DNA from 4 places in the Telluria sp. ZT3P39 genome. Region 2 is predicted to be linked to each of the others. Evidence: predicted binding sites of a transcription regulator. Region 2 holds the regulator's gene; each other region holds the start of a gene.
What was found. Region 2 encodes sigma-54, which starts transcription at its own class of promoters, with help from an activator protein. Its sites were predicted from a motif close to TGGCANGNAANCTGCTTT; they were not measured.

Region 1: the regulator sigma-54 is predicted to act here: its motif matches at 2,233-2,250, upstream of AC56LR_RS20440 (PEP-CTERM sorting domain-containing protein).
Region 3: the regulator sigma-54 is predicted to act here: its motif matches at 1,641-1,658, upstream of prpB (methylisocitrate lyase).
Region 4: the regulator sigma-54 is predicted to act here: its motif matches at 2,103-2,120, upstream of AC56LR_RS00680 (PEP-CTERM sorting domain-containing protein).

The regions. Positions count from the first base shown of each region.
Region 1 is NZ_JCASIH010000035.1:9,487-14,372, reverse strand. It holds gene AC56LR_RS20450 (class I SAM-dependent methyltransferase) at 1-592, opposite strand, end outside; gene AC56LR_RS20445 (pirin family protein) at 720-1,421, opposite strand; gene AC56LR_RS20440 (PEP-CTERM sorting domain-containing protein) at 1,572-2,198, opposite strand; gene AC56LR_RS20435 (hypothetical protein) at 2,435-2,899, shown strand; gene AC56LR_RS20430 (sensor histidine kinase) at 3,283-4,509, shown strand; gene AC56LR_RS20425 (LytR/AlgR family response regulator transcription factor) at 4,506-4,886, shown strand, end outside.
Region 2 is NZ_JCASIH010000015.1:826-5,711, reverse strand. It holds gene lptA (lipopolysaccharide transport periplasmic protein LptA) at 1-289, shown strand, start outside; gene lptB (LPS export ABC transporter ATP-binding protein) at 286-1,059, shown strand; gene AC56LR_RS14720 (RNA polymerase factor sigma-54) at 1,062-2,540, shown strand; gene hpf (ribosome hibernation-promoting factor, HPF/YfiA family) at 2,599-2,952, shown strand; gene AC56LR_RS14710 (enoyl-CoA hydratase/isomerase family protein) at 3,073-4,155, shown strand; partial or broken gene AC56LR_RS14705 (Ig-like domain-containing protein) at 4,263-4,886, opposite strand, start outside.
Region 3 is NZ_JCASIH010000012.1:17,536-22,421, forward strand. It holds gene AC56LR_RS13100 (cation acetate symporter) at 1-1,472, shown strand, start outside; gene prpB (methylisocitrate lyase) at 1,702-2,592, shown strand; gene prpC (bifunctional 2-methylcitrate synthase/citrate synthase) at 2,606-3,766, shown strand; gene acnD (Fe/S-dependent 2-methylisocitrate dehydratase AcnD) at 3,852-4,886, shown strand, end outside.
Region 4 is NZ_JCASIH010000001.1:173,596-178,481, forward strand. It holds gene AC56LR_RS00665 (tetratricopeptide repeat protein) at 1-258, shown strand, start outside; gene AC56LR_RS00670 (VanZ family protein) at 305-631, shown strand; gene AC56LR_RS00675 (Crp/Fnr family transcriptional regulator) at 649-1,401, shown strand; gene AC56LR_RS00680 (PEP-CTERM sorting domain-containing protein) at 1,525-2,070, opposite strand; gene AC56LR_RS00685 (hypothetical protein) at 2,315-2,632, shown strand; gene AC56LR_RS00690 (ABC transporter permease) at 2,921-3,721, shown strand; gene AC56LR_RS00695 (ABC transporter ATP-binding protein) at 3,721-4,886, shown strand, end outside.

The DNA.
Region 1 (4,886 bases), on a different contig from region 2:
GCACCGCGCCCGGCTCGAGCAGGTGCTCGAATACCTGTTCGGTATTGATGAAGTGGAATGCACGCTCAGGCAGCGCATCGGACTCGACGATACGGATGCCGACCGATTTCGCATAGGCGATCCGGACCTGCGACAGCTCGGCGCCGCAGACGTCGAGCCCGTAGGCACTGGCCATCTTCGACCATTCGGCCCAGCCGAAGCCGAAGTCCAGCGCCTTGATCTCGCTGGGCCGCAGGCCGAAATGCGCCAGCACGAATTCCACCTGGCCGGCCAGGTAGCGGTAGTCGTTCAGGTCGAAGCGCGAGGCCACCGCGGCGCGCTCGGTATCGGGCAGCCAGCGGTCGTAGATTTCTTCGAGCAGCACCAAGGAGGGCACCTGGGCCTGGTAGGCCAGCGAGCAGTGGTCGCAGCGCGCCAGCTGGTAGTCGTAGCCGGCAAACGCGCGGTCGACCCGGCGCTCGTAATGCTCCTGCATGTAGCGGGTGATGCCGGGACTGTCGAGCGGTTCGCTGTAGAGCAGCTTGCCGGCATCGCGGTGGCAACCGGGACAGCGGTCGCGCCTGACGAGGATCGGTTGTGTCGAGTCTGGCATGCCGCTCTCCTCTGGCTCGTGGAGTGGATGGGTCCTTGCCCAGGACTGCTGGAATAGTAGTCCAAACGGCGCGGCCATGCCACCCAGGAGGAGCGCGGCGGGCGCGCCCCTGCCTGCCCGCCTCTTTTTACTGCGGCAGGTCGAACACCAGGATCTCGGCGTCCGCGGCGCCGGCCAGCTGCACGGCGTCTTCACCGGTCACTTTCAGCGCATCGCCGCCGGCCAGCGGCACGCCATTGACCGTGGCGCTGCCGCGGATCACGTGGACATAGGCCTGGCGCCCGGCCGCCAATGGGTGGTCCAGCGTATCGCCGCCGTTCATGATGGTGGCGTAGATCGACGCATCCTGGCGCATCGACACCGAGCCTTCGCGCCCGTCGTTCGAGGCGATCAGGCGCAGCCGGCCCTGCTTCGAGGCGGCGTCGAAATGCTTTTCCTCGTAGCCCGGCGCCTCGCCCACCGTGTTCGGCTCGATCCAGATCTGCAGGAAATGTACGCCTGCGTCCTTCGAGTGATTGAACTCGCTGTGCACCACCCCGCTGCCGGCGCTCATGCGCTGCACGTCGCCGTAGCGCAGCACCGAGCCGTTGCCCATGCTGTCCTTGTGCTCCAGCGCGCCATCAAGCACGTAGGAGATGATTTCCATGTTGCGGTGGCCGTGCGACTCGAAGCCGCGGCCCGGCGCCACGTGGTCTTCGTTGATCACCCGCAGCGGTCCGAAGCCCATGTGCTGCGGATCCTGGTAATGGCCGAACGAAAAAGTATGTTGGGATGTGAGCCAACCGAAACTGGCGGCGCCGCGCTCATTGCTTTTACGAACGTTCAACATGGAGTTCTCCTTGGTATGGGGTGGACCATCGAACCCATCGATCATCGCGGGACTGCGTGGCCTATTGCTGCCCGCTAGCGTTTGTTCGATGCGATGGAGCCATTATGCTCGGTTCGAGGAGAACTGAAAAACGGATAATGTGCGGGGCTTTCATCGAAATTTTCGATCATTCTTCGACCGAAGCCACTTCACGCGCGCCGACATCGCCGCCAGCGCGCCGGCGCCGAACACCAGCCAGGACGCCGGTTCCGGCACGTTCGCCGGCTCAGCCTGCTTCAACAAGCCCTGGGTGCCGAAGCAGTCCAGCGACATGCCGCACGGCCCCTGGTCGCTGCGCGCGGCCAGCAGGGTGAAGGTACGCCCCTCGCTGGCCAGGTGGAAGTCGGACTCGCCGTTGTTGGCGCGGATCTCGCCGCTCAGGAAGCCGCCCGGCAGGAAATCCAATGCCAGCCAGATGCGGTCTTCGAACCTGTTTGGTGGGCTGCCGGTCTGGTAGTCGATGATGTTGCGGCTGCCACCCGGGTACTCCACCGAATAGCGCAACGACAGCAAGCTGGTTTGTGAATCGATGCAGCCGGGGTCGCGGCACAAATTGTTGATTCCCAGCATCAGGGAGCCCGCGGCGACCGCAGCGTCCGAGAAAACCAGATCCAGGCGGATGTCCCACGGCATGGTCGGGCTATCCTGGGTCTCATGCCAGCTGTACATGACGTCGGCTTGCGCCGCGTGCGCGGAAAATGCGCAGGCCAGCATGGCAAAGAGGTGTTTTACGGTCACGATAAGCTCCAAAAAGTATCTACGTTATTTAATCAAAGCAATATTCACGCCTTGTTCCGTTACTCTGCATAAGCCCTTGATTTTGTGGATATTTCCATGTAACCAAAATTACAACGAAGGGCGATTGTTAAATTTTCCGACACTAGCCGCCACGTTTTAGTTCTGGACGGAAACGGCCGCAACGGAAGCCGTGCCGATATAATCTGTCTGTTGTGCAACCACTAAGGAATGACCCGATGAAAGTGCTTCCCCTGTTTCTCCCCCTGGTCCTCCTGTCCGGCGCCGCGCTGGCGGACGATGCCGCCATCCTGACGTGCCGCACCCTGGGCGACACCGGCGCGCGCCTGGCCTGCTACGACGCGATCCAGCTCGGCGCCAAACCCGCGGCCCAGTCGGCAAGCGCTCAGGCAGCCGCACCTGCCCGCAGCAGGGAAGCCGACTTCGGCATGGAAGCCGTCAAGCGGCGCGAAGCCGAACCGGCCTCGGTGACGAGCACCGTCGTGGGCGACTTCGAAGGCTGGGGACCGGGTTCGCAGATCCGCCTCGCCAATGGCCAGGTCTGGCGCATCACCGACGGCAGCGAAGCCATCCTGCCGCGCAGGCGCGAGGCGAAGGTGACGATCGAACGCAACGTGTTCGGTACGCTGTTCCTGAAGGTGGACGGTTCTAACAGCTCGGCGAAGGTGCGCCGGGTCCAGTAAGCGCGCGCGTCATGTACTGTGCGGCGCCGGGATAGGTGGCGAGCGCGGCGCGCGCGGCCAGGCATCCAGGGCTGCTTGCGCGGTAGCCGAGGCCCGACCAGAATCCGGCCGTGTCCTGTACCGACACCAGCGCCGACGCCGATAAACCGCGCAGCCGTGCCGGCTCCAGCAAATGGCCCACCAATGCGCGCGCATGGCGCGAATGCGGTAGATGGTGTCGTGCATGCTGGGTCTCCCGGGGGGCCGGCATGGTAGCACGGCGCCGTCGCCCTTTCGTGCTTCGTTCCCGCACTGCCGTCGTTTGTCGCGTCTCGCTATCCTTACCCTGCGCCAGTTCCTACACTGTCTCCATTGCTTTATAGTATTAATAAAAGGAGAACACCATGTGGCGCCGCCTGATGAACTGGTATGACGACCTGGAACAGGAGCAGCTCGCCGTGCTGCTGCACCCGGAGCTCGCAACGAAGACGCCGCCGGGCTTCCGGCGCTGGAACGCCGGCAAGCTGGCCGCGATGACGCCGGTCGAGCGCGCCCGCCTGCGCGAGTTCTGCATCACCTACCGCGGCGCCCGGCTCTGGAAGGCAGTCGGCAAGTGGGCCGCGGGCTTCACGCTGCTCGCCGTCGTACAGCACCTCGTGTTCGATGATCCAGGACTGGTGCCGGCGGTCATCCTGTTCAACCTGGCCGGTTTCCTCCTCCTCGCCGGTGGACTGAGCATGTGGTACAGCCCCACCGAGATCCTGCGCGCCAAGGGCAAGCTGGTGACTGGCGCCATCGGCGGCGCGCTGCTTGGTGCTCTTGCCTCCTTTATCGTCCTGATGCTCTCCAACGGCCACTCACTGGACGACATCTTCCCGCGCCTGTCCCGCCTGGGCATTACCGCTGTCGGCGCCGGATTGCTCCTCGCGGCGCCGATCCTGCTGGTGGGCGCCTGGCGCCGCCGGCAATATGCGCTCCAGGCCGCGGAGCTGCAACGCGAGGCCGAACGCGAACGGATGGCGCGCGAAGTGAGCGAATCGCAGCTACGCATGCTGCGGGCCCAGATCGAGCCCCACTTCCTGTTCAACACCCTCGGCGCCGTGCAGCAGCTGGCAGCCGATGGCGCCCCTCGCGCCGCAGCCCTGACCGCCGACCTGATCGCCTTCCTGCGCGCCAGCTTCAGCGACATGCGCAGCGCACAGGTCAGCCTGGCCACCGAGTTCGCGACCACCGCATCCTACCTGCGCGTGATGCAGGCCCGCATGGGCGCCCGGCTGCGCTTCGACCTGTCCTTGCCCGAGACCTTGAAACAGGTGGAGGTACCGAGCATGATCGTCCTGACCCTGGTGGAGAACGCGATCAAGCACGGCATCGAGCCCTCGTTACGCGGCGGCGCGATCCTGGTGACGGCGCTGGCCGCCGATGGAGGCGTGACGGTCCGCGTCCACGACAGCGGGGTCGGCATGAGCGACACGCCCGGCAGCGGCGCAGGCCTCGACAACGTCCGCCGCCGGCTGCAGTTGGCCTATGGCGACAGCGCCGCCCTGGTCCTGCGCGACGCCGAGCCGGGGGTGGTGGCCGAACTGGCGCTGCCCCTTGCGGCGCCGCTCATGATGAAGGAGCCTGCATGACCCGCGTGCTGATCGCCGAAGACGAACCCCTGATGCGCGAGCGCCTGGCCGGGATGCTGGCCGCGCACTGGCCCGATGCGCAGGTCGTGCTGATGGCCGAGAATGGCAACGACGCCTGGGACGGCTTCCTGGAGCACGAGCCCGAGGTGGTCTTCCTCGACATCCGCATGCCGGGTCTGTCCGGCCTGGAAGTAGCCGAGCGTATCGGCGACAACGCGCACGTGGTGTTCGTCACGGCCTACGACCAGTATGCGGTCGACGCGTTCGACGCCGGCGCGGTCGACTACCTGCTCAAACCCGTGCAGGCCGACCGCATGGAACGGGCGGTCAGCCGCATCCGCGCGAAGCTGAGCAAGCCGCCCGCCGACCTGGGCGAC
Region 2 (4,886 bases):
CCAGAAGCGCGACGGCGGCCCGGACCTGTGGGTCGAAGGCCAGGCCCAGCGCATCGAATACGACGAGCGCGCCGAGCTGGTGAAACTGTTCACGGCCGCCGAAGTGCGCGAGCTGGAAAGCGGGCGCATGACCAACGAAATCAAGGGTCCGTTCATCTCCTACGACAACCGCAAGGAAGTCGCCCAGGTGCGCAACGACGCCAGCGGCCAGAGCAAGGTTGGCGGCGGGCGCGGCACCCTGATCATCGCCCCGCGCCGTCCTGCAGCCGCAGAAGGCGGCAAGCAATGACGCTAGCCTCGACAAGCGTGCGCGAAGGCTGCAGCACCCTGATCGTCAAGGGATTGCAAAAGAGCTATGGCAAGCGGCTGGTGGTGCGCGACGTCTCGCTGCAGGTCGATTGCGGCGAAGTGGTCGGCCTGCTGGGCCCGAACGGCGCCGGCAAGACCACCTCGTTCTACATGATCGTCGGCCTGGTGCCGTCGGACGCCGGCTCGATCGACATCAATGGCACCGACATCTCGAGCCTGCCGATCCACCGGCGCGCGGTGCTGGGCCTGTCCTACCTGCCGCAGGAAGCCTCGGTGTTCCGCAAGCTCACGGTGGAAGAGAACATCCGCGCCGTGCTGGAACTGCAGCGCACCGATGAGGGCAAGGCCTTGTCGAAGGACGAGATCAACGAGCGCCTGGACACCCTGCTGGCCGAGCTGCAGATCGAGAAGCTGCGCGAGAGCCCGGCGCTGTCGCTGTCCGGCGGCGAGCGCCGCCGTGTGGAGATCGCGCGCGCGCTGGCGACCAACCCGCGCTTCGTGCTGTTAGATGAGCCGTTTGCCGGCGTGGACCCGATCGCCGTGATCGAGATCCAGCGCATCGTGCGCTTCCTGAAAGAGCGCAACATCGGCGTGCTGATCACGGACCACAACGTGCGCGAGACGCTCGGCATCTGCGACCGCGCCTACATCATCAACCAGGGGGCGGTGCTGGCCTCGGGCCGTCCGGACGACATCATCGCCGACGAGTCGGTGCGCCGCGTCTACCTCGGCGAACACTTCCGCATGTGACCATGAAACAGTCCCTGCAACTCCGCACTTCGCAGCACCTGGCGCTCACGCCGCAGCTGCAGCAGTCGATCCGCCTGCTGCAGTTGTCCACGCTCGAACTGCACCAGGAGCTCGAGCAGATACTGACCGATAACCCGCTGCTCGAACGCCTCGACGATCCGCTCGACCACTCGGTGCGCCTGCTGGCCGACGGCGCCATCAACAGCGCCCCCGCCAGCGGCGAAGCCCCGGCCGCGCAGCCGGCACAGGAAGGCGGCGAAGGCGAGGGCGCCAAGCCAGAGGCCGACGGCTTCGAAGACGGTGACCGCGACCGCGGCGAGCCTGACGGCGACTGGGGCGGCGAGGGCGGGGGCGCGCGCAGCGGCGACGACGAAGACGGCCGTCCGCAGCTGGAAGCCTGCAGCGTGTCGCTGCGCGAGCACCTGGCCGAACAGGTGCGCACCACCGGCTGCAGCGTGCGCGACCGCGCGCTGGCCGAACTGGTGATCGATGCGCTCGACGACAACGGCTATTTAGAGGAGCCGCTGGACGACATCCACGCGCGCCTGCCCGCCGAACTCGAGATCGAGATGGACGAGCTGCGCTGCGCGCTGGCGCTGGTGCAGAGCCTGGACCCGCTCGGCTGCGGCGCCCGCAGCGCGGCCGAATGCCTGGCCCTGCAGATCCGCCGCATGCCGGGCGTGCCGATGGTGACGCGGCGCCTGGCGCTGAAGATCGTCGAAGGCTACCTGAGCTGGTTCGCACAGCGCGAATACACCAAGCTCAAGAAGGCGCTGGACTGCGACGACGAAGACCTGCGCGAAGTGCAGGCCGTGGTCCGCCAGTGCAATCCGCATCCGGGCGCGGCCTTTGCGTCTGCCACCTCCGACTACGTGGTGCCGGACGTGATCGTGCGCCGCGCCAAGAGCGGCTGGTCGGTGATGCTGAATCCGGACGTGATGCCGAAATTGCGCGTCAACTCACTCTACGCCAACCTGCTCAAGCAGGGAAAAAGCGAAAGCCAGATGGGCGCGCAGCTGCAGGAAGCCAAGTGGCTGATCAAGAATATGCGCCAGCGTTTCGATACAATTTTGCGTGTGGCGGAGGCGATTGTAGAGCGCCAGCGCAACTTTTTCAGCCATGGCGCGGTTGCCATGCGTCCGCTTGTGCTGCGCGAGATTGCTGATACACTAGGCCTACACGAGAGCACGATTTCTCGCGTTACAACGCAGAAATACATGCTGACCCCCCACGGCATGTTTGAACTGAAATACTTCTTCGGAAGCCACGTCGCCACCGAAGCGGGGGGAGAAGCATCTTCCACGGCGATCCGCGCGCTTATTGCGCAATTGACAGGAGCAGAAGACCCTAAGAACCCTCTATCCGACAGCAAGATCGCGGAAATGCTCGGGGAACAAGGTATGGTCATTGCGCGCCGGACGGTAGCCAAATACCGTGAGGCGCTCAAGATTCCTCCCGTCAGCCTCCGCAAGTCTCTGTAACTGCACTGCCCACACCTACCTTGTGGCGCGGGCAGCGCGACATTTCAAAGGAGTGTGTATGAACCTCACTATCAGTGGTCATCATCTTGAAGTGACTCCCGCAATTCGTGAATACGTTCAGAATAAGCTCGAGCGCATTACCCGCCATTTCGATCACGTGATCGACACCCACGTGTTCCTCGCCATCGATAATCTCACCGAAAAAGAAAAACGGCAGAAAGCCGAGATCAACCTGCAAGTATCAGGAAAAATTTTGCATGTGGCCAGTGCCGCGCAAGACCTGTACGCGGCGATCGACACGCTGATGGACAGGCTGGACCGCCAGGTCATCAAGCATAAATCCATGCTGCAAAATCATAATCACGTGGCGCACAAGCGCCTGCCGGATCTCGGCGAAGCAGCCGCAGCGTAAATACGCGCAGCAGCAATGACAGCGAGGGCGTCTGAGGGGACGCCCTTTTTGCATCCAACAGGCTTCGCGTGCACGCGACTGTTCGGTAAAATGGATGTTTTTTCGATCACAGCACATCCCATGACCGACACCGTCCTGACCCGCGTCGCCAACCGCACCGGCGTCATTACGCTCGACCGGCCGAAGGCCCTGAACTCCCTGTCGCTCGACATGGTGCGCGCGCTCACCGCGATCCTGCGCGACTGGCAGCATGACACCGGCATCGACGCGGTCGTCATCACCAGCTCGAGCGAGAAAGCCTTGTGCGCGGGCGGCGACATCCGCTTCTTCCACGAGATGGGGCATGTGGGGCCGACTGGCGGCAGCGCGCTGCTGGAAGACTTCTTCACCGAAGAATACGCACTGAACCACCTGATCCATTTCTACCCGAAGCCGTATATCGCGCTGATGGATGGCGTGGTGATGGGCGGCGGCATGGGCATCGCCCAGGGCGGCCCCGATTGCGGCCTGCGCATCGTCACCGAACGCAGCAAGGTCGCCATGCCCGAGGTGAATATCGGCCTGTTCCCCGATGTCGGCGGCAGCCATTTCCTGTCGCACGCGCCGGGCCAGCTGGGCCAGTACCTGGGCCTCACCGGTTTGACGATCGGCGCGGCCGACGCGATCTACGTGGGCCTGGCCGACCTGTTCGTGCCGGGCGAGAAGATGGGCGAGTTGATGGCGCTGGTGGATACTACTGCGGGCGCGGATCTGCCGGCAGCGATCCGCGCGTTTGCCGCGCAGTGTGCGGGTGCTGCCGGCGCGAGCGAACTGCAGGCGCAGCGCGCGGTCATCGATGCGCATTTCGGCGCTTCCTCGGTGGCCGCCATCATGGCATCGCTCGCGCGCGACGAGAACCCGTTCGCGCAAAAAGCCTTGAAAGCCATGCGCCAGCGCTCGCCCCTGATGATGTGCGTCACCCGCGAACTCCTGCAGCGCGGCGCCGCGCTCGACGTGGCCGATTGCCTGCGCATGGAGCGCTCGCTGGTGCGCCACAATTTCGAACACGGCGAGGTGCTCGAAGGCGTGCGGGCGCTGGTGATCGACAAGGACAATGCGCCCAAGTGGACTCCGGCGACGCTGGAAGAAGTCACGCCGGAGATGGTGGCGAAATTCTTCGAGCCGGTCTGGCCTGATTACGCGCATCCGCTGCGGCACCTGTAGCAAGAAACACGGTTGATCCGGCTCGTACTTCGATGCCGGCGCGTCTATTCGATGTGGCCTGGTTCGAGCAAGGGCCTGCACTGCCAAAGCGCAGGCCCTAGTGCGCCCTATAGGGGCATGCCAAACGCAATGGCACCCGTCAGTGCCGAGACGCTCGGCACGCCGACCAGGACGATCGACGTACCAGGCAGGCTGATGAGTAGATCGTTGCCGGTGTCAGTGACATACTTCGCGATGAAAGCATCGACGCTCATCGGCGTTGAGAAGAAGTCTGCAAAAAACAGCTTGTCTCCCTCGGCGGCTTTGAAATCCAGGAGGCGGTCATTGCCGTTCTGGGGATCGAATATGAACTTGTCAGCGCCAGTACCGCCAGTGAGGATGTCATTGCCCTTGCCGCCCATGATGACATCACCTTCGGTGCCACCATCGAGCGTGTCATTGCCGCTGTCCCCGTAAAGATAGTCGATGCCTGCGCCGCCTGTCAGCCTGTCGTCCCCGTTGCCACCGTAGAGTGCATCGGTGCCGCCATAGCCAGAGAGCGTGTCATTGCCATTACCACCCTGGAGTACATCCTCGGCATTGTTGGTAAGATTGCCCGAGAGCGTGTCGTTACCGTTTCCTCCATTCAGATTCACGCCTTTGTCGCCAGTCGACCCTGTCATCAGCAAGGTGATGGAATCTGTACTCGTCAGCCCACCCGCATCCGTTACTGTGTAACTGAATACTGCCTT
Region 3 (4,886 bases), on a different contig from region 2:
CCGATTTCTACACCGCGGGCGGCGGCATCACCGGTTTCCAGAACGGGCTGGCAATCGCGGGCGACTTCATGTCGGCCGCTTCCTTCCTCGGCATTTCGGCGGCCGTCTTCCTCGACGGATTCGACGGGCTGATCTACGCCATCGGCTTCCTGGTCGGCTGGCCCGTCATCACCTTTTTAATGGCCGAACGCCTGCGCAACCTGGGGCGCTTCACCTTTGCCGACGTCGCCGCCTACCGCTTCCACCAAAAACCCATCCGCGTGTTCGCCGCCTCGGGCACCCTGGTCGTGGTGCTGTTCTATCTCATCGCCCAGATGGTCGGCGCAGGCCAGCTCATCAAGCTGCTGTTCGGGCTGGACTACTGGATCGCGGTGGTGATCGTCGGCGTGCTGATGATGGTCTACGTGCTGTTCGGCGGCATGACCGCCACCACCTGGGTGCAGATCATCAAGGCCGTGCTGCTGCTGTCGGGCGCCTCGTACATGGCCTTCGCGGTCCTGGCGCAGTTCAACTTCAGCCCGGAGAAATTGTTCGCCACCGCGACCGAGCTGCACGACAAGGGCTTTTCCATCATGGGGCCGGGTAACTTCGTCAAAGACCCGATCTCGGCGATTTCCTTCGGCATGGCCTTGATGTTCGGCACCGCCGGCCTGCCGCACATCCTGATGCGCTTCTTTACCGTCCCGAGCGCCAAGGAAGCGCGCAAGTCGGTGCTCTGGGCCACCACCTGGATCGGCTATTTCTACATCCTCACCTTCATCATCGGCTTCGGCGCGATCGTGCTGGTCGGGACCAATCCCGACTTCAAGGATGCCGCCGGCAAGCTGCTGGGCGGGAACAACATGGCGGCGGTGCACCTGGCCAAGGCCGTGGGCGGCGACATCTTCCTCGGCTTCATCTCGGCGGTGGCCTTCGCGACCATCCTCGCGGTGGTGGCCGGCCTGACCCTGTCCGGGGCCTCGGCCGTCTCGCACGACCTGTACGCCACCGTGTTCGCCAAGGGCACGGCCACCAGCAGCAGCGAGCTGCGGGTCTCGAGGATCACCACCGTTTGCCTCGGCTTCATTGCGGTGCTGCTCGGTATCGCCTTTGAAAAGCAGAACGTGGCCTTCATGGTGTCGCTGGCGTTCGCCATCGCGGCCTCGGCCAATTTCCCGGTGCTGTTCATGTCGGTGCTCTGGAAAGACTGCACCACGCGCGGCGCGACGGTCGGCGGCTTCCTCGGCCTGGGCACGGCGGTGCTCCTGACGGTGGTATCGAAGTCGGTCTGGGTCGACGTGCTGGGCAATGCGCAAGCGATCTTCCCCTACACCTCGCCGGCGATCTTCTCGATGCCGATCGGCTTCTTCGGCATCTGGCTGTTCTCGGTAATGGACAAGAGCCCGCGCGCGGCCATCGACAGGGCCGGCTTCGAGGCACAGGAAGTACGGTCGGAAACCGGCATCGGCGCATCGGGCGCCAGCGGGCATTGAGCCCGGGCTGGAAACAGCCGCCCAACCCCGCTACGGCGGGGTTTTTTATTGCTATGATGTTCCATTTGCTGTTTCAGTGTGAAACATGGTGAAACGCAACAGGCGAGAAAAACCGCAGGAACGCGCTTAAGTGCTTGAATTTCCGTCCAATCGCCTGCCCGCACACGCTGGCACGCCCCTTGCATTAGTGGGCTGGTATTCGTTCAACGTATCAATTGAAAGGTTTCGCATGAGCCAGTATTCCGCCGGTGCGGCATTCCGCAAGGCAGTCCAGGAAGAATTCCCGCTGCAGGTCGTCGGCGCCATCAATGCCAACCACGCCCTGCTGGCCAAGCGCGCCGGTTTCAAGGCGATCTACCTGTCCGGCGGCGGCGTCGCGGCCGGCTCGCTGGGCCTGCCGGACCTGGGCATCTCGAACCTGGACGACGTGCTGGTCGACGTGCGCCGCATCACCGATGTGTGCGACCTGCCGCTGCTGGTCGACATCGACACCGGTTTTGGCGCCTCTGCGTTCAACGTCGCGCGCACGGTGCGCTCGTTATCGAAGGCCGGCGCGGCCGCCTGCCATATCGAAGACCAGGTCGGCGCCAAGCGCTGCGGCCACCGTCCGGGCAAGGAAATCGTCGGCCTGGACGAAATGGTGGACCGCGTGAAAGCGGCCGCCGACGCCCGCCTCGATCCCGACTTCGTCATCATGGCGCGCACCGATGCGCTGGCCGTCGAAGGCCTGGACGCCGCGATCGAACGCGCCGTGGCCTGCGTCGAAGCCGGCGCCGACATGATCTTCCCGGAAGCCATGACCAGCCTCGAGATGTACCGGCAGTTCGCCGACGCCGTGAAGGTGCCGGTGCTGGCCAACATCACCGAATTCGGCGCGACTCCGCTGTTCACCGTCGAGGAGCTGAAAAGCGCCCACGTCGCCCTGGCCCTATACCCGCTGTCGGCCTTCCGCGCCATGAACAAGGCGGCCGAAAACGTGTATAACGCGATTCGCCGCGACGGCACCCAGCAGAACGTGCTGGACACGATGCAGACCCGCGCCGAGCTGTACGACCGCATCGACTACCACAGCTATGAACAGAAGCTCGACGCGCTGTTCGCCCAGAAAAAAACCAAGTGATCCAGGAGACCGCATGAGCACCCAGAACAACGACACCCCTACCTTCAAGCCGAAGAAATCGGTGGCCCTGTCCGGCGTCGCCGCCGGCAATACCGCGCTGTGCTCGGTCGGCAAGTCGGGCAACGACCTGCATTACCGCGGCTACGACATCCTGGACGTCGCGACCAGCTGCGAATTCGAGGAAATCGCCTACCTGCTGGTGCACGGCAAGCTGCCTACCCAGGCAGAACTGAAAGGCTACAAGGCCAGGCTGAAATCGCTGCGCGGCCTGCCGCAAGCGGTCAAGAGCGCGCTCGAGGCGCTGCCGGCCGGCGCCCACCCGATGGACGTGATGCGCACCGGCGTGTCGACCCTGGGCTGCACCTTGCCCGAGAAGGACGACCACAACATCCCCGGCGCGCGCGACATCGCCGACCGCCTGATGGCCTCGTTCGGCTCGATGCTGCTGTACTGGTACCACTTCAGCCACGCTGGCCGCCGCATCGAAGTCGAGACCGACGACGATTCGATCGGCGGCCACTTCCTGCACCTGCTGCACGGCCACGCACCGAAAGAGGAGTGGGTGCGCGCCATGCACACCTCGCTCATCCTGTATGCCGAGCACGAATTCAACGCCTCGACCTTCACCGCCCGCGTCATCGCCGGCACCGGCTCGGACATGCACTCGGCCATCACCGGCGCGATCGGCGCGCTGCGCGGCCCGAAGCACGGCGGCGCCAACGAAGTGGCGCTGGACATCCAGAAGCGCTACGAAAACGCGGACGAAGCCGAAGCCGATATCCGCAACCGCGTGGCCAACAAGGAAGTCGTGATCGGCTTCGGCCACCCGGTCTACACCATCAGCGACCCGCGCAACGTGGTGATCAAGGAAGTGGCGCGTTCGCTGTCGGCGGAGGGTGGTTCGATGAAGATGTTCGACATCGCCGAGCGCCTGGAATCGGTCATGTGGGAAGTGAAAAAGATGTTCCCGAACCTGGACTGGTTCTCGGCCGTCTCGTACCACATGATGGGCGTGCCGACCGCCATGTTCACGCCGCTGTTCGTCATCTCGCGCACTTCCGGCTGGGCCGCGCACGTGATCGAGCAGCGCATCGACAACAAGATCATCCGCCCGAGCGCGAACTACGTCGGTCCGGAAGACCTGCAGTTCGTGCCGATCGCGGATCGGAAGTAATCGCAGAATCACCAGCCTCAAGACCGTCGTGCCGGCGAAGGCCGGGATGACGGTTTCACGGTCAGCTAATTAAACGAGCACCGCCATGAACACCAATCACCGCAAACCCCTCCCTGGCACCGCCCTGGACTATTTCGACACGCGCGGCGCGATCGACGCGATCCAGCCCGGCGCCTACGACACGCTGCCCTACACCTCGCGGGTGCTGGCCGAGAACCTGTTGCGCCGCTGCGACCCGGCCACCATGCTTGATTCGCTCAAGCAGCTCATCGAGCGCAAGCAGGACCTCGATTTCCCGTGGTTCCCGGCGCGCGTGGTCTGCCACGACATCCTTGGCCAGACCGCCCTGGTCGACCTGGCCGGCCTGCGCGACGCCATCGCCCTGCAGGGCGGCGACCCGGCCCTGGTCAACCCGGTGGTGCCGACCCAGCTGGTGGTCGACCACTCGCTGGCCGTGGAATGCGGCGGCTTCGATCCGGACGCGTTTGCCAAGAACCGCGCCATCGAAGACCGCCGCAACGAAGACCGCTTCCACTTCATCGAGTGGACCAAGAAGGCCTTCCAGAACGTCGACGTGATCCCGCCGGGGAACGGCATCCTGCACCAGATCAACCTCGAGCGCATGTCGCCGGTGATCCAGTCGGAGCAGGGCGTGGCTTACCCCGACACCCTGGTCGGCACCGACTCGCACACCCCGATGGTCGACGCCCTGGGCGTGATCGCCATCGGCGTGGGCGGCCTGGAAGCCGAAAGCGTGATGCTGGGCCGCGCCTCCTGGATGCGCCTGCCGGACATCATCGGCGTGGAGCTGACGGGCAGGGCGCAGCCCGGCATCACCGCCACCGACATCGTGCTGGCGCTGACCGAATTCCTGCGCAATTCGAAAGTCGTGTCGAGCTATCTCGAGTTCTACGGTGCGGGCGCATCCAGCCTGACCCTGGGCGACCGCGCGACGATCTCGAACATGGCCCCGGAATTCGGCGCGACCGCCGCGATGTTCTACATCGACGAGCAGACCATCAAATACCTGCGCCTCACCGGCCGCGAGGAAGAGACCGTGCACCTGGTCGAGACCTATGCGAGGGAAGCAGGCCTGTGGGCCGACAGCCTCAAGACCGCG
Region 4 (4,886 bases), on a different contig from region 2:
CTCGGCTGGGACACCAGCGGCGAGCTGGCCTGGACACGCCAGCAGTGGGACAGCGCCTCGCCCTACTCGCCCGAACTGCTGATCGGCCAGGTCCGCGCCCAGCGCACCCAGGTGCTGCGCGCGGCCCTGACCTGGCAGCTTGCCAAGAACCAGACTGTTGCGCTAGAGGGACGCATGGTCCGCAACCGGGAAAACATCAGCATCTTTCAGTACAATAACCGTCAGCTACAGCTGAGTTGGCAATGGCAATACCCTTGATTCCAGCCTTGCCGCCGCTGGTTTCAATGAAAGGGAAGCATTGCCGATGGCCCCAGATGTGATCGTGTTTGCCTGCGCCGCGGCCGGGCTCGGGGCCGGCTGCCTGGTGCCCAACCGCTGGCTACCCCCATTGCCCAACGACAAGTTGCTGCATTTCGCCGCCTTTGCCCTGCTCACCGTGCTGGCCCTGCGGGTCGCCCAGGGACGCGTCGAAACCGCCTGGTGGCTGGCCGGCCTGCTGGTCGGCGGCTGGCTGCTCGAATGCCTGCAAGGCCTGGTGCCCGACCGGCGCTTTTGCTGGCGCGACCTGGCCGCCAACGCGGCCGGTATCGCCTTTGTCGCCCTCCCCGCCTTCGCCATCGGGCATTTTTGACGAAACCTGACCCATCGATGAGTTCTTCCGCCAAGCTTCCCCAGCGCCGTGACCAACCCGAACCGCCCGCACCGCAGGAGGTCCAGGAACGCCAGGTCCAGATCCACCTGCGCAAGATTCCGCTGCTGTCCGAGCTGACGGACGAGGAAATCCTGCAGGTGCGCGGCGAATTGCGCTTCCGCCACTACCCCAAGCGGTCGGTGGTGCTGCACAAGGGCGGCAGCGGCGACGGCCTGCTGTTCCTGCTGTCGGGCCACCTGCAGGTGGTGGACGTAACGGAAGACGGCCGCTCGGTCGGCCTGCGCATGCTGTCGGCCGGCGACTTCTTCGGCGAAATCGCCCTGATCAACGATTCGACCCGCTCGGCCTCGGTGGTGGCGACCACCGAAGTGCTGGTGGCCTTCTTGCCGGCCACGGTCGCGCTGCACCTGTTCTCGCATTCGCCCTCGGTGGCGCGCAAGATGCTGGGCCACCTGGCGCAGAAGATCCAGCGCGATTCCGAATTCCGCGCCCTGCTCAGCATCAACAACACGACCCGCCGCATCTTCACCTATATCGCGCTGATGCAGCACACCCCGGGGCCGGACGGCACCCGCGTGGTGGAGAACCTGCCGACCCACCAGGATATCGCGAACATGATCAATACCAGCCGCGAAACGGTGACGCGGGCGCTGTTGACGCTGGTGCAGCAGGGGGTGGTGCAGAAGGATGCGCACCGCTTGATCATTCTGGATCCGGATGCTTTGCAGAGGCTGGTGCAGGGGGGGTGATGTCCGGGTCGCCGCGTCGGGCGGCCCGGCAGGAAAAACGATCAGGCCTTCAGATCGGCAACGAACCGATGCAGGCCGACGCCAGCCATCCCGGCCGCGCCGGGATGGCCGCGCCACCGGCTATCAGGCCTTCTTGCGGCGGCTGGCGCCGATTGCCGCGACGCCCAGCAGGGTCAGGGCGATCGTTGCCGGCTCCGGTACGTCCGACTGGCGGGTGAAGACGTAATTGTTCGAGGTGGAGGCATTGCCGACGTGGTCGCGGATGTAGGCAGACCAGTCGCCATTGCCTTGGCCACCGTAGCTGTAACCGTTGCCGTCGAGGTCTTCGTTGATGTTCTCACCCAGGCCGACATTGCCGCCGCCATTGTTCAGGTGGTTGATCTGGCCATAACCGTCGTACCACGCGAGGTGGTTAACGAAATTGTCGACGGTGCTGATGGCATACGCGCTGCCTGGGGCAACGGCGCCGAACACCAGCGTTGCCGCTTCGATGCCGTTATAGGTCACGCCATTGGTCTGCCAGCTTGGGCCACCGGCGACGTTGAACATGCCGATGTATTTCCACGATTGGTTGTTCGCGTCGAGGTAGGTATTGCCGACAACTGGTGCGGCGGTAGCGCCGGCACTGACGCAAAGGGCCAGGACTGCGGTGGTGAGAAAGCGTTTCATGTTCATCCCTTTTAATTGTTTATGGCAGGAACTAAGCACGTAACGTGCCAGCACTATAAGTTGCTGATTTTAAACAATGTTCAAATTAAACTAATTTTTCCTGTAAAGAATATCGACACCACATGCCGGTGTGCGATCACTACCCTCGCAGCCTGCTGCGCCAGTGGCGGCACTGGACGACGCGTGATACATTTGTGGCATGCCCGCCCGCCTGCCGGCTTCCTCGCCCCCCTCGGAGACCACCATGAGCACCCTGACCGGCAACAGCCTCGACACGAAGCGCAGCCTCGGAAAAAGCATCTCCTACGTCGTCGCGGCGACCGCCGCCGTGCTGATGATTCCGCTGGTGGCGATGCAGTTCACCGGTGAAGTCGACTGGACCGTCTCGGATTTCGTCGTGATGGGTATCTTGCTGATGGTGACCGGGCTGGCGTTTGTGTTTGCGTCGCGCAAGGTGAAGTCGGCGAAGCAGCGCGTGCTTGTGGGTGGGGCGATTGCGCTGGCGTTCGTGTATGTGTGGGCGGAGCTGGCGGTGGGGATTTTTACCAATTTGGGTAGTTGAGCAGGGAGGGCGTAAAACCAGTGCATGAAAGGCCAGCGCCTCAATTCGACCGTGATTTGAACGCGCGGGCGAGGGACTCGCCCACCCTACGTATAGACGAGCTCCCCCCGCGCGTCTGCCTGCTACACCTCCGTGACAACTTCTTATTGACTTACGACAAGATGTTACATCTGTAACAACGGAGCGGCTGTTGGATGAAGTATAATTTCGGGCTCATCCGGCTCAGCCATTCCACATGACCACAACCCTGACGCACCCGACCGGGGCGCTGCCAGCACGGGCCGCCTCATGATCTCGCCCCTGATGCTGCGAGGCCTGTGGGCCTACCGCGGTTTCGTGCTGGGCAGCGTCAAGCGCGAATTCCAGTCGAAATACGTGAACGCCATGCTCGGCGCCGTCTGGTCCGTGCTGAGTCCGCTCGCGATGATCCTCGTCTACACCGTGATCTTTTCCGAGGTCATGCGTGCCAAGCTGCCCGGCAACGACTCCGGCGCGGCCTATTCGATCTACCTGTGCGCCGGCATCCTGACCTGGGGCCTGTTCGCCGAGATCGTCGCGCGCGGCCAGAACATGTTCCTCGAGCAGGCCAACCTGATCAAGAAGATCAGCTTCCCGCGCATCTGCCTGCCGCTGATCGTCGTGCTCAATGCGCTGGTCAATTTCGGCATCATCTTCGGGCTGTTCGCCGTCTTCCTGATCGCGACCGGCAACTTCCCGGGCCTCGTGTTCTTTGCCATCGTCCCGGTCCTGCTGCTGCAGATCCTGTTGGCCATCGGCCTGGGCATGGTCAGCGGCATCCTGAACGTGTTCTTCCGCGACGTCGGCCAGTTCGTCACCATCGCCATGCAATTCTGGTTTTGGCTCACGCCCATCGTCTACCCGGCCAGCATCCTGCCGGAAGCGGTGCGGCCGGTGCTGGTCTACAACCCGATGGCCGCCGTGGTGCAGGCGCACCAGCAGATCCTGGTCGAAGGCCGGCTGCCCGACTGGAATTCCCTGATTCCCGCAGCCCTGATGGCGCTGCTGCTGTGCATCCTCGGCATGCGCCTGTTCCGCAAGCGCTCGGGCGAGATGGTGGACGAACTCTGATGGGCACGATCGTCGTCTCCAAGCTGGGCAAGGCCTACAAGCAGTACCCGACGCGCTGGTCGCGCCTGGGCGAATGGCTGCTGCCGATGCGCGGCCCGCGCCACAAGCTCAAATGGGTGCTGACCGACATCAGCTTCCAGGTCGCGCCCGGCGAAGCGGTGGGCCTGATCGGCATCAACGGGGCGGGCAAGAGCACCCTGCTCAAGCTCATCACCGGCACCACCCAGCCGACCACCGGCACGGTGGCGATGCAGGGCCGCGTGGCGGCGTTGCTGGAGTTGGGCATGGGCTTCCATCCCGATTTCACCGGCCGCCAGAACGTCTACATGGCCGGCCAGCTGCTGGGCATGACCGTGCCCGAGATCACGGCGCTGATGCCGCAGATCGAGGATTTTGCCGGCATCGGCGAGTACATGGACCAGCCGGTGCGCGTCTACTCGAGCGGCATGCAGATGCGGGTGGCCTTTTCGGTCGCCACCGCGCGCCGCCCGGACATCCTGATCGTGGACGAAGCGCTGTCGGTGGGCGACGCCTATTTCCAGCACAAGAGTTTCGACCGCATCCGCCAGTTCCGCAAGGAGGGCACCACCCTGCTGCTGGTCTCGCACGACAAGCAGGCGATCCAGTCGGTGTGCGACCGCGCCATCCTGCTCGACGGCGGGCGCCTGGCCAAGGAAGGCCGGCCGGAAGAAATCATGGACTACTACAACGCCATGATCGCCGAGCGCGAAAACGAGACCGTGCGCCTGAACGGCACCTCCGGCGGCAAGGTGCAGACGGTGTCCGGCACCGGCGAAGCCACCGTTTCCGACATCGCGCTGATCGACGAGACGGGAGCGCGGGTCGAAGTGGTCGATGTCGGCGCCGCCGTGACGCTGGAAGTGCGGGTGCAGGCCAAGGCCGCGATCCCGCGCATGGTGCTCGGCTATATGATCAAGGACCGCCTCGGCCAGCCGATGTACGGCACCAATACCCACCTCAAGGGACTGCCGCTGGAGGCCGTGGGCGCCGGCGAAGAAGTGGTCTACCGCTTCGCCTTTCCGATGAACCTCGGCCCCGGCACCTATTCGGTCGCGACCGCGATCGTCAGCACCGAGACCCACCTGGTGAACAACTACGAGTGGCGCGACCTGGCCCTGGTGTTCACCGTGATGAACATGCGCCG